Regions from separate parts of the Ensifer meliloti genome, predicted to be linked through region 1. Evidence: predicted binding sites of a transcription regulator. Region 1 holds the regulator's gene; the other holds the start of a gene.
What was found. Region 1 encodes LexA, which represses DNA repair genes until DNA is damaged. Its sites were predicted from a motif close to TGTTCNNNNTGTGTTCNG; they were not measured.

Region 1 (7,282 bases):
CCGACGAGGCCGGACGAGGTCGACGCCCCCAGGGCCGTCCGGGTCCCCAAGACGAGCATCACCTGCTTTGCAGCACTGTGGAGAGAAAAATGGCGCATCTGATCGGTGGCATCGCCCCTTGGCTCGGGCTCGACAACCACATCTTCGGCACGAACGATCCGGACATTGTCTTCGGAGACCCATTCACGACCGACAATAGCCTGGGAGTCTTCGAAATCGGCGGCTTCCTGTCTTCGGGGCAGGGTGGCCGCGACAGCCTTGACGGGCACGGAGGCGACGACACGCTCTTCGGCGACGCTTGGGCGATCTCCGATCAGGGGCGTGGTGGCGACGACCAGCTCGACGGCGGCGCCGGCGACGACACGCTGTACGGCGATGCCTTCTCGATCGATGTGAGTGACTCCGCGATCGTCGCCGGAGGGAACGATCGTCTCTCGGGCGGCAAAGGCAACGATACACTCTACGGCGATGGCTACAATTGCCTCAGAGGACGTGGTGGCGACGACTGGCTCGACGGCGGCGCCGGAGACGATATTCTCTCGGGCGACGCTTTCTCCCTCGGCGATTTTTTCGTTGGCGGGAACGATCGGCTCCAGGGCGGAGAGGGCCATGACAAACTCTACGGAGATGGCCTCGACCAGGGCGTCGTGGAATCCGGCATCGGCGGCGACGACCACCTCTATGGTGGTTCTGGCAACGACTTTCTTGTTGGAGATGTTCTTTTCTCACGTGGCGGCAGTGGCGGCAACGACCTGCTCGACGGAGGCAAAGGCGATGATGTCCTGTATGGCGATGCAGAGGTCGGCGTGGACACCGCGGGTGGGGACGACCTCTTGATTGGCGGCGCCGGTAACGATCAGCTCTGGGGCGATGGCCGACTTACCGCAGCCTTCGCGGTCGAGACCGGTGCCGATCAGTTCCTGTTTGCGCGGAACAGTGGGCGGGATAAGATCTTCGACTTCGAATTGGACAAGGACATCATCCAAATCGCCGGCTATGGCTACGACGACTTCGCCGATTTTTTGTCCAACATCGGCGACGATGCTGACGGGAACGCTGTCCTGCAGCTGAATGGCACGGTCGATCAGGTCACTCTGATCGGCATCCACGCTGCCGACCTCAGCGCTGCCAACTTCGTCTTTGCGAATGCGGATTTCGCCCTCGTCTGACGAGAGGAAGTTTGTCGGTAACAAAGCTGATCAGGTGTGGCTTTTGGAGGCCTCGGCCGGAATTGAACCGGCGTACAAGGATTTGCAGTCCTCTGCGTCACCACTCCGCCACGAGGCCTCTACGATTTGCGTTTTCAAATCGTGGCGCGGATTTAGAATGATTGACCGCAATCCGCAAGAGGGTACATTTGGAATAGGGACTTTTTTATTCTGTATAAATGTGTCTTCCGTTCTATGACCGGGCGTGGTCATAGCGTCCCAAGGCGCAATACTCCCACGTCAGCGCTTTGAAATTGCGTACTTTCGTAGGAAGCGGCTGCGCACCTGGTCAGGAAGCTCTAATGATAGCGCCGGATGAGGCCGACGAGCCTGCCTTGGATCTTGACCCGGTCCGGACCGAATATGCGTGTTTCGTAAGCCGGATTGGCGGCCTCCAGCGCAATAGAGGCGCCCTTGCGACGGAATCGCTTCAGGGTCGCTTCCTCGTCGTCGATCAGCGCGACGACGATATCCCCGGGGCTGGCGGTGCTTCCGTTCCGGATGATCACCGTATCGCCATCGAGGATGCCGGCCTCGATCATCGAATCGCCCTTGATCTCGAGAGCGTAGTGCTCGCCGCTGCCGATCATTTCAACCGGTACGGATATATCGTGCATATTGTTCTGGATTGCCGAAATCGGCACACCGGCGGCAATGCGGCCCATGACCGGAACGGCGACCGATGCGGCCTCGGCCGGCGGCGCCGGTTTCGGTGCGGGGGGCGGCGCAGCAGGCTTGCCCAGACTGCCTTCGATCACGCTCGGCGAAAAGCCGCGGCGGACCTGCGAAGCGCCCGCATAGGCCTCCGGCAGCTTGATGACTTCGAGGGCCCGGGCGCGATTAGGTAGCCGGCGAATGAACCCACGCTCTTCGAGTGCGGTGATCAAACGGTGGATGCCCGATTTGGACGCAAGGTCCAAGGCGTCCTTCATCTCGTCGAAGGACGGCGGGACCCCGGATTCCTTCATTCGTTCGTGAATGAACAGAAGCAATTCCTGTTGCTTGCGGGTCAGCATGGCGTCACTCCAGAATCGCGAAACAAATCAAGAACAGAACCTATCTGTTCCATATGTGTTCCGCAAGTGCCTAAAATTCCGTGAATTTCGCTTGCTGTTGAATGCCGATCCGCCCCGCGATCCGGCGTGTCGATGGCGATCGCTCGGAATTCGGGGCAGGGGCCGATACGCTCTCGCATGTTTTGGGCTTACGGCGGGCGGCGCAGTCGGTCGCCTATGCAATGCTAATAGGCAAGGCGCAGTCCGCCCGGCGTAAGAACGTCGAATTCAGGCTCGGGATAAGGCCCGTACCACTGGGTGTAGGTCGTGTTGGTCGAGCCTGTGCTGGCGCACCCCGAAAGGGCGAAGAGGGAAAAAATTGCGGCTGCCACCAAAGATTTAACAGGCATGTTTTGCTCCACTCGCGGGAGTTGCCCAGACCTCGAACGGGTCAGACTAAAACTTTCTCTCAAATCAGCTTTTTTGGCAAGCAGCGAGCCGGCAGGGAGGACTGGTGGATGGTGGAGCCGAAGGGAGTCGAACCCTCGACCTCCGCAGTGCGATTGCGGCGCTCTCCCAACTGAGCTACGACCCCACTGGTCAACGATTGTATAAGAGTTTTCGGCCGACCGCGCCAGTGCATTCCACTTGCCGAATGCATCGCAATACAGAGATGAGGCTGACGACTGCAAGCCGCGTCGGTGCCCGCCGGCTGGCAGATAGGGCGGAGTGCAAGGTCACGAACACACAACGCCACTATCGGCTTTCAGCACTGGCTATTGAGCCACCTCGATCGCGGGCGGCTGCCAAGAGCCATCGAGAATTGCCTCTTTGCCCCAATAGGCGCGGATGTAGAGCGAGAACTTCCCGTCCGGCGCGGGCAGCCAGTTGTTTTCCTTGTCGCCCCCGGGCGACTTCGCGCCGGCGTAGAGGGTAAGCGAACCGTCGGAGTTGCGCTTTAGGTTCTTGTTCTTGGTGCCGAGTGAGTAGCGTTTGAGGTCGTTCGCGTGGAAGAGATGCTTGTCGTTGTACAGGGTCAATGACCAGAACCCGTTGACCGGCGGCTCCTGCCCGGCTGGGAAGGTGATCGCATAGCTGCCGCTGCCGCTGAGTTCTCCGCCCGCGCCGTCGTGGTCGGTGTAGAAATATTGCGTCTCGTTCGGCCGGTTGTCGAACATGTTCGATTTTGCCGTTCCGGTCCGGTTGAAATAGTCGACGCCGAACTGCGCATTGTTGGTAGAACGGTTCCATCCGTTCCCGGCCGGACGTCCGTTGTGCTTCCACTGGAAGAACGGCTGGATGACCTTGTCTTCGGTCTCGACCGCGGTCGCAACCAGCACCTTTTTCAGTTCGGGGTCCTTGGAGGCTGCATCGAGCAGCAGGCGGAATTGGCCATAGAGAGCCTCCTCGCCCGGCAACGGATCGACAGTGTCGAGAACCTCGCCGAACTGATCGAAGAACTTATCCGGGACCACCCATTTGGTTTCCTCGCCAGACGATGGCGGTCCGGGAATGTCCGGGACCTTGGCCCATTCGATCGTCTTCATCTCTCCGTCGAAATCCTTCAGCGGATAAGCGACGACCTGGTTGATGACCTCTTGAATCGCTTTCCTGTCCTCGGGCGTGTCGTCCTGGAAGACCCTGGGAATGGCGTTGGCGAGCGAGGTAGGGCAGCGCAAAACATCTGTGATCCCGTCCGGTTTCAGGCCGCTCCACCTCGGACCGGCGAGCAGGTAGAATCCGGGCTTCGAGCCATATGGTTTGCCTAGATGACCGAACTGGTCGGTGCGTGCGTCGTACAAAGCATAGACCCAGAAACGGTCGCCGAAATCCGGCACCTGAATCACGACCGGCTCTTCATCAAGCGCGAAGAAGCCCAAGCCGTAGACGACATCCTGGTTCGGGCACGTGACGAAAGTTTCCGACGGCTCAATGTAGTCGTTGAGCATCGCGATCTGGCCCCGCGGTGCGGCGGGCAGGACGCCGTTGAGGTGGCCCGGTTCCGGTGCCTGAGTGATCGCCGCCCTGCGGTTGATCATGTTAACCATCGGCCAGCCCCAGACGTAGGCCATCTGCGCAACCGTTCTTGCATAGTCGGGAGACATCACGATGCCCGTGGCGGGTTGCGTAACAGTTGCGGATGCGGCGTGCTGCTGTGCCTGCGCCGCATTGGCCGTGACGGCGACCGAGGCCGCCGTCACGGCGGCGGGAACCGCCGCTCCGGCGCTCACCGCTGCCAGCGATGCCGCACCCATGCCGCCCTTCATCAAGTCGCGCCGGGTGATGTCGAGTTGATCATTGAAACTCGTTTTCATAGCATATTCCTCTGTTGAATCGCTCCGGTTGGGCACTTGGACATGGGCGCGTTTCGTTGGGGACGCGCCCCGACCTCACTCCACCCTGACCACATCATCCGGCTTCCAGGTCTGATCGAAGAACTCGACGCCGGTTCCGTAGAGACGCAGCGCTATCAGGAAATTCCGGCCGCCGACGGTTTGGATCCAGTTCGAGTCCTGCGCGTCGGCAGGTTTTTCCGGTCCGAACCACAGGTCCACCGAGCCGTCCTGGTTCGTCGCGACCTTGTTGAAGCCGTTGATGGACGGCATCAGCTGCGGCGCTTCCACCATCGTGCCGTCGGTGATGTTGTAGGCGGTAACTGCCCAGAACAGGGCAGCCGGCGGATTGGGTGGCAAATGCAGCCTGTAGGTGCTGGAGCCGCTGAGGAACTCGCCCGCGGCATCTCGGTATGCAACCGGGTATTTGGAACCTGCCCCCAGCGTCCGCATGACCATTGCCGGAGCCGATGAATAGGCAACCTGGAAATAGCCAGCCCGCTGGTCGACATCGAGATAACTGTCCTGGAGCCATTCGGATGTGCCGCTGGCCCAGACATTTTCATACTGCCTGTCGGTGTAGTAGCGATTGCGTCCGTCCGGTCGGCCGAGCTGGCGCTGCGCCAAGATCATCTTGGGCGCTGTCTCGACCGCCTTTTTCAAGAGTTCCTGCTGCTTCCCGGTCGGCTCGAAGGGCTGGCCCTTGATGATGCCGATCGATGCCAGCACACCGCGCAGTTCGGAATCGATCGCCGAGACCGGCTCGTGGTCGACGAACTCCTTCAACTTGGTCCAGTAGGCGTTATCGACCGGATACATCATGTTGATGCGCTTGCCGCTGCCGTTAGGAAACTGCATCGGCTTGACGTCTTTCTCGGGCGTCCAAAGCGGATAGACGCGCGTCTGCTCCGCGAGCGCCACGGCGGGCTTGGGGTCCGGACCGTTTTCGCCCTTCGCCATGATCGTCCGGAAGAACAGAAAGACATTGTAGGTCTTCGCTTTGAACGCGAAGTAGCCCTGCGGAACCTCGCCGTCATAATCAGGCGGCAGCAGGAGGTAGAGGCCGCCGCGCGCGCGATCCGGTCCAATCAGTCCAACATCCGTGATCGTACGCTGGAAGAAATCGGTAAACATGCCGATGACATTGGGTGGCGCGGCGACGACGAGCGGGCCGGTTTCCTTCAGGTCGAGATAGCTCATCGAGTAGATTACGTCGGCGTTCGGTGTCGGCACCCACGTGCGCGAGTCCATCCGGTCCTTCCAGATTGGCAGGATGTTGTAGCCTTTACCGAATGTCGCCTCCGAACCGTCGCGCATACCGATCACGTTCAGCGCCGGAAGCATGGTTATGTAGGCATGGATCGCGCGTTGATAGTAGAGTTCGTCGCGCAGCGACTCCGCTTCCTCCTGCGGAAGCCAGTTGCCGTTGCCGATCTGCGTCACAAGCGGTGGTGCGGCCTGATCCTGCGCATTGACAGAGGAGGTGACGACCGTCGCCGAACAAAGCATTGCAGCGACGATCAAGTTCGCACGTTTTCTGGTCATGATTTCAACCTCGGTCGACTTCGGAAGACGCCACTGGGACGGATCGACCAAAGACTAGTACGAGCGCGAACCGTCTGGCAGTTGGACCATGGGGCAATGCGGCAGCTGGTTCGCATAGCGCGAGGGCGGGTAGCCGCCGAGAAATCCGCTTCCGTAGACGCCAGTCGCTTGTGATTGCCGCGCGGAAGACATGGGAGGCGGTGTAGAGTTGATCGACTCCGCCACTGCATAGCGGCACCCCCATTCGGGGATTTTTTGTCTGAGCCGAAAACTCCAATGTGCGAATTCAAGTGCGTGGATGCAAACAGCAACTGCTGAATGACGTCGCCCAGCTTCAGCGCCCGATGGCGGGCAATGCTGAGGTGTTTGCAGGCATAGCGAACATTGAAGGCGGATAGGGCGGAGCTTTTGAACGACAGTCCGGCACGCCCGCCAACAATGCCACGTCGGCGAGTGAGCGTCACGTTGATGGCGGACAGGGTGGGATTCGAACCCACGGTACGGTTCCCCGCACGACGGTTTTCAAGACCGTTGCCTTAAACCACTCGGCCACCTGTCCATTCCGGTTCCATACGCGATTCCCTCGCGGCTGGCATTTGTCGTTTTTGCGCCGCTAAAGTGCTGCGGGCGCAAAATGGGCGCAAATTCGAAGGCATGGCACAAGCCTTTCCTTTTGCTGTCAATCGGTTGGGCCGGGCCTCATTTTATATTTCAAGACCAGAGCCTTAAACCACTCGGCCACCTGTCCATGCCGGTGCCATACGCGATTCTTCGCGGCTGACATTTTTGGTTTTTGCGCACGCCAAAATGCTGTGAGTTTCGTGAAATTCGTTTCCGAGTTCTCGATAGACCGGCGATCGCTACCGGGCTTGCTGCCCATTCACCAACGCCTGGCTTTTTAGCAGCTTTGATCGCAGCGTCAACTTGCTCCGGAGCATTTGCGTGCATTCCAGGCGTGCCGCGCCGGCAGAGAATCGGGTGCTGTCGTGGACCCCTGATGATCATTGTATGCGACGGTTGAGAATTATCCTGAGGCGGGGGCTGGTCCGGTCGCGGCCGGATTGTTCATCCAGTCGTTCCTCCGGCGCAAATGGCGGCCAGTCGAAGTCTTCGTCAAGCGCGTCTCTGGCCTGCAGTCCATCGAGGCGATGGAGCAGGGCGATGATCATCTCGCGGTCGCTGATGCCGCTGCCGGGCGCCA
Region 2 (7,282 bases), on a different replicon from region 1:
GGTCCTCATAATAGAGCGACACGGCGATCGGATGGTGCGTGTCGTGAACCTCCGCGACGAAATCGGTGATCGCCAGCTGCAGACCATTTGTGAAGATTCGAAGCCCCTCGTCCTCGGCAACGAGGCCGAGCCTCGGCCCGAGATAAAAAAGTATGTTGGCGACGTGGCTTATGACGAGGTCGCCATCGACGAGAAACGGGGGAGCGAAGGGAGCGGCGGCTTCACCGGGCATCTTCATCAGCTTCAGCATTTCGTTCGTGCCGCCCGGCTGGCGGGCAATGTCGAGGTAATCCGCGCCGGCCTCCTCCAGCGCAAGGCGCACGAATTCACCGCGGCCGGGAATGCCGTCCCAGTAATAGAGCTTGTATGGCATGAAAGGTCCCCTTCTTTGCCAGCATTCATCTTGGTTCGCGGCCGAAGTCTTTTCCGAGCTCGTTCTCGCCTTTCGCGCACGCCCGGTGCTCCGAGCTATCTTCTTGTATCGGCACGATTGAAGGAAACATACAGCCGCGGAATTCGTTCCGGTTCGGCAGGGAACAGAACATCCTGCGCCGAGGAGAAACCAATGAAAATCGAAGAGCTCATATTCGCCGAAAGCGGCGGCGTACCAAACAACCCGCGCCTGCCGGTTCTGGTCTATCGTCAAGCGATCGACGTTACGGAAAATGGAGCCACACGGATAGAGGAACGCTTCAGGGCCAATGGTTGGCGCGGCCTGTGGCGCGACGGCGTCTTTGCCCATCACCATTACCATTGCGGTGCGCACGAGGTTCTCGGGATCGCGGAAGGCCGGGCACGGCTGCTGATCGGAGGGCCGGACGGTCAGGAGGTCGAGGTCGCCGCCGGCGACGTCATCCTCCTCCCCGCGGGTACGGGCCACCGCCGGAACGAAGCAAGCGTGGATTTCCTGGTCGTCGGCGGCTATCCGCCGGGGCAGGACGCCGGGATTCAGAGCGGCGCCGCGACCGCGGATGACCGTGAGGCGATCGTCTCGGTGCCGCTGCCGAGCCTTGACCCCATTCTCGGCGCCGAGGGACCTGCGGTCACGGTCTGGCAGTCCGCCATGCATACGGAACGCGGTCTCGGCGAAGGACAGGGCCACTGATCACTCGCCGCAATCGTTAGCGCAGCCAGACGGGGAGATCGGCGGCCGTGCGGCAGCCCGCCGCCCGCTCTTTCAGTCCCAGTTTTTCCCAGGCGAATTTCTGGGCAGCAGCCTGTGCCATTTCCTTGGTCTCGTAGATGTCCGGCAGCACATAGGCCTTATGGCCACACGACAGGAGCGCCCTGTGACTCAACAGATCGTAGTGAAGCTCGAGGTATTCTTCGGAATGCAAGGAACCGTCCCAGGTGGCGAGAGGAAAACGGCGGCCGTCGCGGGAAGTTCCATGAAGCCCGCCGCTTGCTGCGACGGTAAGGGCTGCGGACGGAACATAGACGTCGCTTCCGAGTTGATGACGCTTACGGGAGGTCAGTCATGAGCACGAACAAGCATGGAGAACCGCGCCCGGGGGATGATGCGCGCCCGCTCGATCCCCCGAGCGTCGACGAGCCGATCGACGCATGGGAGCGAGATCGGAAGAGCGCGCCAGAGGTCGGAAACCAACTCGACGAACTGCGCGAGCGGATCGCCCGGCTTCAAGCCGAAATCGACGCCATCGCAACCGAGACCCACACGGCCGTGGGCACCGTGCCCGGAGCCGACAGGCTCGAAACAGCGAGAGACGTGGTTGCCGAAAAGCGCGAGGAGATCAAGCGCCTGACGGCGCGTCTCGAAGAGATCGAGCAGACGCTTGGCGGCAGCGCCGCCTAGTTTACTCGATCTAAAACACGGTCATCCACACGCCGCGCCAGAAAAGCGAGTTTGGGTCATCGAGGCGTTCGCAATCGTCCGTCGCAGGCTTCCTGATCTTTGCAGATGCCGGCTTGCGGTCGTTTGCGGGAGGGACAGGGCGCCCTTCGCGTTCCGTCGCGGGCTCCGGTTTTTTGATCGTAAGCATCGCGAGATCCTTTCCGCCGTAAAGGCGTTTCCCCTCAAGTGCTCCTTCCGCTTCCGTCTCCGAGTTCCTTCTTCGGTTCAGTGCCGGTGAATGAATTTGCAGAAGCGGCTGGGTTGCCCGTCGTCAGTCATGTCCTGATGGAGGAAAGCCAGATTCTCCTCGTCGAAGATCTTGAAGAATTCGTCCCAGGAAATTTTCTCCAGCGTGTCTTCCGGCTTGCCGAAATCAACGCGGAGGAGACCACCACCGTCTTCGGTCGCGCCCTTCACGCGCGCCGGCTGTCCTTTGCGGGCCTCTATCCAATTGCGGATTGTGTCGTGGTCGATCGTAGTCATCGCAGCGGTCATCGGAAACTCCATGAACTGGGATGCCGGAGGCGCCTCGAGCGCCATCTTCAGCGGCAGGGAACGCGGTGTGCCCTCACCGCGCCCTAGCTGTGTAAATCGATCGCTGCGCTTATTGTTCCGCCTCAGCGCCGCGCGCGGTCGCCTGGCACCGCGGCGGTTGCCTCGTCGTCGTGCGGTTCCCAGCCGAATATGCTGCGCCCGCCGAAACGCGCGGAGTCCCTGAATTCGCCCGCGACGATCTCCTTGAGGTCGGGGCCCGTGACGTAGCGCTCCAGCCGGCGCGACTGCTCGTCGAGCCGCTTCAGCGCCGCAAGCTCTTCCTGGCGCCCGAGGCGGCCCTTGCTGACCGCTGATTTCATGATCCTGATCGTCTCGTCATAGACTTTCAACGGCACCGGGAACGGGTGGCGGTCCTTGCCGCCATGGGCGAGCGAAAAGCGGGCGGGGTCCGAGAACCTGCATGGCGTCCCGTGGACCACCTCCGCGACCATCGCCAGCGCCTTGACCGTCCGCGCGCCGACGCCTGGCACCAGCAGCAGGTCCTTGAAGTCCTCCGGACCACGGTCGGCGGCGGCGGCGAAGTTGCCGTGAAGGCGCCGGAGATTGACGTCGCTTTCGCGCACGTCGTGGTGGGTAGGCATGAAGAGATGCGGCAGCATCGGCTGTGCCAGCGCGGCCACAGGAGCCCCACGAGACTCGATCCGGGCGACCTCGCGCAGGAGCCCGTCGGGCCCGAGGGACTGGAGGAGATCGAGCTGCGCAGTCCGCGAGGCGGCGGCGCGGCGGTCGGCAAGATTGACGATCTCGCCCTGTTCTCTGCCTTCGATCGCGCTATGCGGCGCGTCGACGAAGCTTGTCAGGCCCTCCGAGAGCCAGTGATAGCGCCTCGCCTGCCGGCGGTCGCCGTTCATGCCCTGCTGGACGACCACCCACCTGGCATCGTCCGTGACGATGAAACCGTGCAGGTAGAGATCGAAGCCGTCCTGAACGGCGGCACTGTCGACCTTGGCGACGAGGCGGCTCGCTTCTGCCAATGCACCGCCATCGAAACCGACGCGATCGCCAATCGATATGAGTTCGCCCGGCGTCTTGCGGGAGTGCTGGCCGCGGCCGCCGCAGACATGGATGCCCAGCTCGCCGGCAACCGGGGTGAGACCGCGTTTCAACGCACCTATGACGCTCGTGGTGATACCGGAGGAATGCCAGTCCATGCCCATGACGGCGCCGAAAGACTGGAACCAGAACGGATGCGCCAGCCGCCTTAGAAACTCGTCGCGTCCATAGTGGTGAACGACCGCTTCGGTGACCAGCGCGCCGAGGCGCGTCATACGGTCGCCGAGCCATCGCGGCACGCGGCCGCCATGCAGCGGGAGATCCGCGTTGCCTGCTCTTTGAGCCATAGTGTTTCCGTTCGTCATCCCGGCCGACAGGGCGCGTCGCCATCCGGCGTCGCGTCGATCCACTTAACATAGTGGAATTTAGAGCACGAAGCGAAAAACGCAGACATGAGGGCGCGTTGTACGCGACGAAAGCCTTGAGATCGAGTTGCGATGCTGAGACGGCGACGCCGCGGATCGAAGGCAATCCGCCAGCCGGAGGGATGGGAGCACCACAGTGCGAGCGCGATTAGCCTTCGCACTGCAGCCCGCCTCCTCCGGCGGCCGCCTTCGATCACGACCCTCCGATATGCCGTCGCCTGCCTAGCCGACGAACATCTGGCGCAACCGAGCAAACAGGCCTGGCTGTTTCTCTACAAGCATTGCGCGGATGTGGCGGGCGGCCGTCGATGCGCTGACCGTCGCGCCGAAATGGCAATAGCAGATGACCTTATGTAATTGCTCGTCGCTCAGCTCGAAGAACCGCCTGGCTTCACCGTAGCTGTCGTTCTCCATCCCGGCAGTCCGGAGGACCGGATCCTCGAAGGCGACGGAGATCGGCGAACCGTCGCCGCGCATGGCCGCGCGGACTCTCGCTGGCTGATACTCTGTCTCGTGCAGCGTCGAAAGGCGTCTGTGAGGATCCCGTTCCAGGAGTTCCGCCCAACGCTCAAGGCGCTCCTTGCGCGATAACGTCCGTCGCGGCAGGTCCTGCTTGACCTCGGCGACGCCCTGTAACTGCTCGATTGCTTGGTGCTTCATTGCGACCTCCTACTCTAACGATAGTTGGTCCCCCAATTTCCACCTCGTAGGCCTGATCAGCGTGACTCCAACCGGTCGGGAAGTCCAATCACGAAAATAGATCATGCCAAATTTGGCGCATGACGTTGCCCGCCGCGGCGGTCGTCACCCCTTGACGGCGCCGGACGTCAACCCCGCCACGATCTTGCGCTGGAAGATCAGGACGAGAACGAGCAGCGGCAGCGTCACCGTGACGGACGCGGCCATGATCTGGCCGAACGGATATTCATAGCGGCTGCTGCCTGTCAGAAGGCCGATCGCTACCGGAACCGTCCGGTTCTCGTCGGTCAGGATGAAGGTGAGCGCAAAGAGGAATTCGTTCCATGCAAGGATGAACGACAGCAGACCGGTGCTGGCAATCGCAGGCCCCATCAGCGGCAGCAGCACGTGGGTGAGGATGCGCAGGCGCGAACAGCCGTCGATGAGCGCCGCCTCCTCCAATTCGCTCGGCAGGTCACGGATGAAGCTCGTCAGGATCCATGTCGTAAAGGGCAAAGTGAGAATGAGATAGGAGACGATCAGCGCCGACGGCCGATTGTAGAGCCCGAGCCATCCGATCACCTCGAACATTCCCGAAAGCACCACCACTTGCGGAAAGACCGAGATCATGAGAACGGCGATCAGAACAATGCGGCCCGGCGGGAAATGCAGGCGGCCGAGCGCGTAAGCCGCAAGAATGCCGATGACGAGGGAGATCGCGGTACTGACAAGCGCGACCACGCCGGAATTGACGAGCGCGCCCATGAATACCGGATTGTCGAACAATTGCCTGTAGTTGCTGAAATCGAGCGCCGGCAGCAGAGTGAACTGGTAAAGCGCCTGCCCCGTCTTGGTCGAGGAGACGATCGCCCAGTAATAGGGAAACAGCATGTAGACGAGGACGGCCGCCACGCCGGCATAGAGTCCGGCCGTCTTTACGCGGCGCAAGGTCCGGTAAGTCGCGTTCGAATAGCGCCTCGTGGTGACTGCGCTCACCGTCATCGATACCCCCCTCAGCCTGTCGCCCGATCGAGGCGCAAAAGCCCGACGATGACGATAGCGATCAGTCCGATGATCATGAACACCCAGGTGGAAGCAGCGGCTCCAAGGCCGAGGTCCTGAAAGCTGATGAGCTGGTCGCGCGCATAGATCGACATCGTCATCGTGTTTTCGTTGTTGGCCGCAAGCACGTAGCTCAGATCGAACATGCGGAGCGCGTCGAGCGTGCGGAAGAGTATCGCGACACCGATCGCCGGCGTCGCGAGCGGCAAGGTTATGGACCAGAAGCGTTTCCAGTGCGGCACGCCGGAAACGTCGGCTGCCTCGTAGATTTCCTCGGGGATCAGTTGCAGGCCGGCGAGAATGAGGAGCACCATGAACGGCGTCGTCACCCAGACATCGATGAAGATCACCGTCCCGAGGATCAGCGAAGGATCGGCTGTCCAGGCGACGCCGTTTTCGACGAGTCCCAACGCGACCAGGAGCTTGTTGATCAGGCCGAACTGATCGTTGAGCATCCATTCCCAGATCCGGGCCGAGACGACCATCGGCATCGCCCAGGGAATGAGGATCGCCGCCCGCACGATGCCGCGGCCGAGAAAAGCGCGGTGCAGGAGCAAGGCGATCGCAAGTCCGAGAAGCGTCTCCAACCCGACGGATACGAGCGTGAAGACGAGCGTGTTCCTGACCGCGCCCCAGAACACCGGATCTTCGGCGACTTCCACGAAGTTCTCGATACCCACGAATCCGTAGTCCGAAGGGGCGTCGAGATAAGCGTCGGTGAAGGAGAAGAAAATGCTGCGGGCGAGCGGCCATATCGCCACGGCCATCAGCGTCAGCAGCAACGGGAGCAGGAATATCCATGCGGTGCGGCGTTGCTGCCGCTCCATCCGGCGGGCGGCGTTCACGACGAGGCTCCAAGGGCCAATGAAACGCTCGCGCGGTGATCGATGCGCCGGCCATCCTCTCCGAAGAGGTAGAGACTTTCCGGTTGCCAGCTCAGGCCGACGGGGTCGCCGGGGGCGACTTGCGGTGGACTTCCCGTTGAACGAACCGTCCAGACCAGCGTCTCGGTGAGCCGCACATAGCAGACATATTCATAGCCGAGGTCCTCCATGCGCTCGAAGGTCCCGCGGATCGCACCTTTCGTTTCGGCACCGACAAGCTTCAAAGCCTCCGGCCGCAAGCCGATTTCGGCAGGCCTTCCTTCGGCCGCGACATACTCTGCGGCGTAGGCGAAGCCGCCGGCTCCCCTCAGAACCGTAGCGGCGGGGCCGGTCGCTTCGAGCGGGGCGAAATTCATTCTAGGGCTGCCGAGGAAGCCGGCAACGAAGCGATTTTCCGGCCGGTCGTAAAGCTCGCGCGGCCGCCCCACCTGCTCGATCTGCCCGTGGTTGAGAATGAGTATCCGATCGGCGAGCGTCATCGCTTCCGTCTGGTCGTGGGTGACATAGATCATCGTCGTCTTGACGTCGGCGTGCAGCTTGGCGATCTCGAAGCGCATTTCCATGCGCAGGTCCGCGTCGAGATTGGAAAGCGGCTCGTCGAAGAGGAAGACTTCCGGTTGGCCGACCAGCGCACGGCCGATCGCCACGCGTTGCCGCTGACCGCCGGAAAGCTGGCGCGGCCGACGCTCGAGCAGGTGACCGATCTTCAGCATGTCCGCGACCCTGGCGACACGGCGACGGATTTCATCCTTGCCGAGCCGCGCCGTTTCCAACGCAAAGCCGATGTTTCGCGCCACATTCATATGCGGGTAGAGCGCGTATGACTGGAAGAC

Region 2: a site for LexA is predicted at 3,827-3,844, ahead of PZL22_RS02495 (DUF763 domain-containing protein). Genes of this name have one in related genera too.

The regions. Positions count from the first base shown of each region.
Region 1 covers NZ_CP120365.1:373,309-380,590, reverse strand. The annotation lists gene PZL22_RS08885 (calcium-binding protein) at 90-1,169, shown strand; tRNA gene PZL22_RS08880 (tRNA-Cys) at 1,214-1,287, opposite strand; gene lexA (transcriptional repressor LexA) at 1,508-2,224, opposite strand; gene PZL22_RS08870 (hypothetical protein) at 2,449-2,613, opposite strand; tRNA gene PZL22_RS08865 (tRNA-Ala) at 2,723-2,798, opposite strand; gene PZL22_RS08860 (DUF1254 domain-containing protein) at 2,980-4,518, opposite strand; gene PZL22_RS08855 (DUF1254 domain-containing protein) at 4,594-6,081, opposite strand; tRNA gene PZL22_RS08850 (tRNA-Ser) at 6,551-6,640, opposite strand; gene PZL22_RS08845 (hypothetical protein) at 7,083-7,282, opposite strand, start outside.
Region 2 covers NZ_CP120364.1:555,102-562,383, forward strand. The annotation lists gene PZL22_RS02470 (glutathione S-transferase) at 1-373, opposite strand, end outside; gene PZL22_RS02475 (cupin domain-containing protein) at 566-1,105, shown strand; gene PZL22_RS02480 (hypothetical protein) at 1,122-1,337, opposite strand; gene PZL22_RS02485 (hypothetical protein) at 1,478-1,813, shown strand; gene PZL22_RS02490 (hypothetical protein) at 2,078-2,347, opposite strand; gene PZL22_RS02495 (DUF763 domain-containing protein) at 2,470-3,747, opposite strand; gene PZL22_RS02500 (hypothetical protein) at 4,048-4,485, opposite strand; gene PZL22_RS02505 (carbohydrate ABC transporter permease) at 4,630-5,505, opposite strand; gene PZL22_RS02510 (carbohydrate ABC transporter permease) at 5,517-6,410, opposite strand; gene PZL22_RS02515 (ABC transporter ATP-binding protein) at 6,407-7,282, opposite strand, start outside.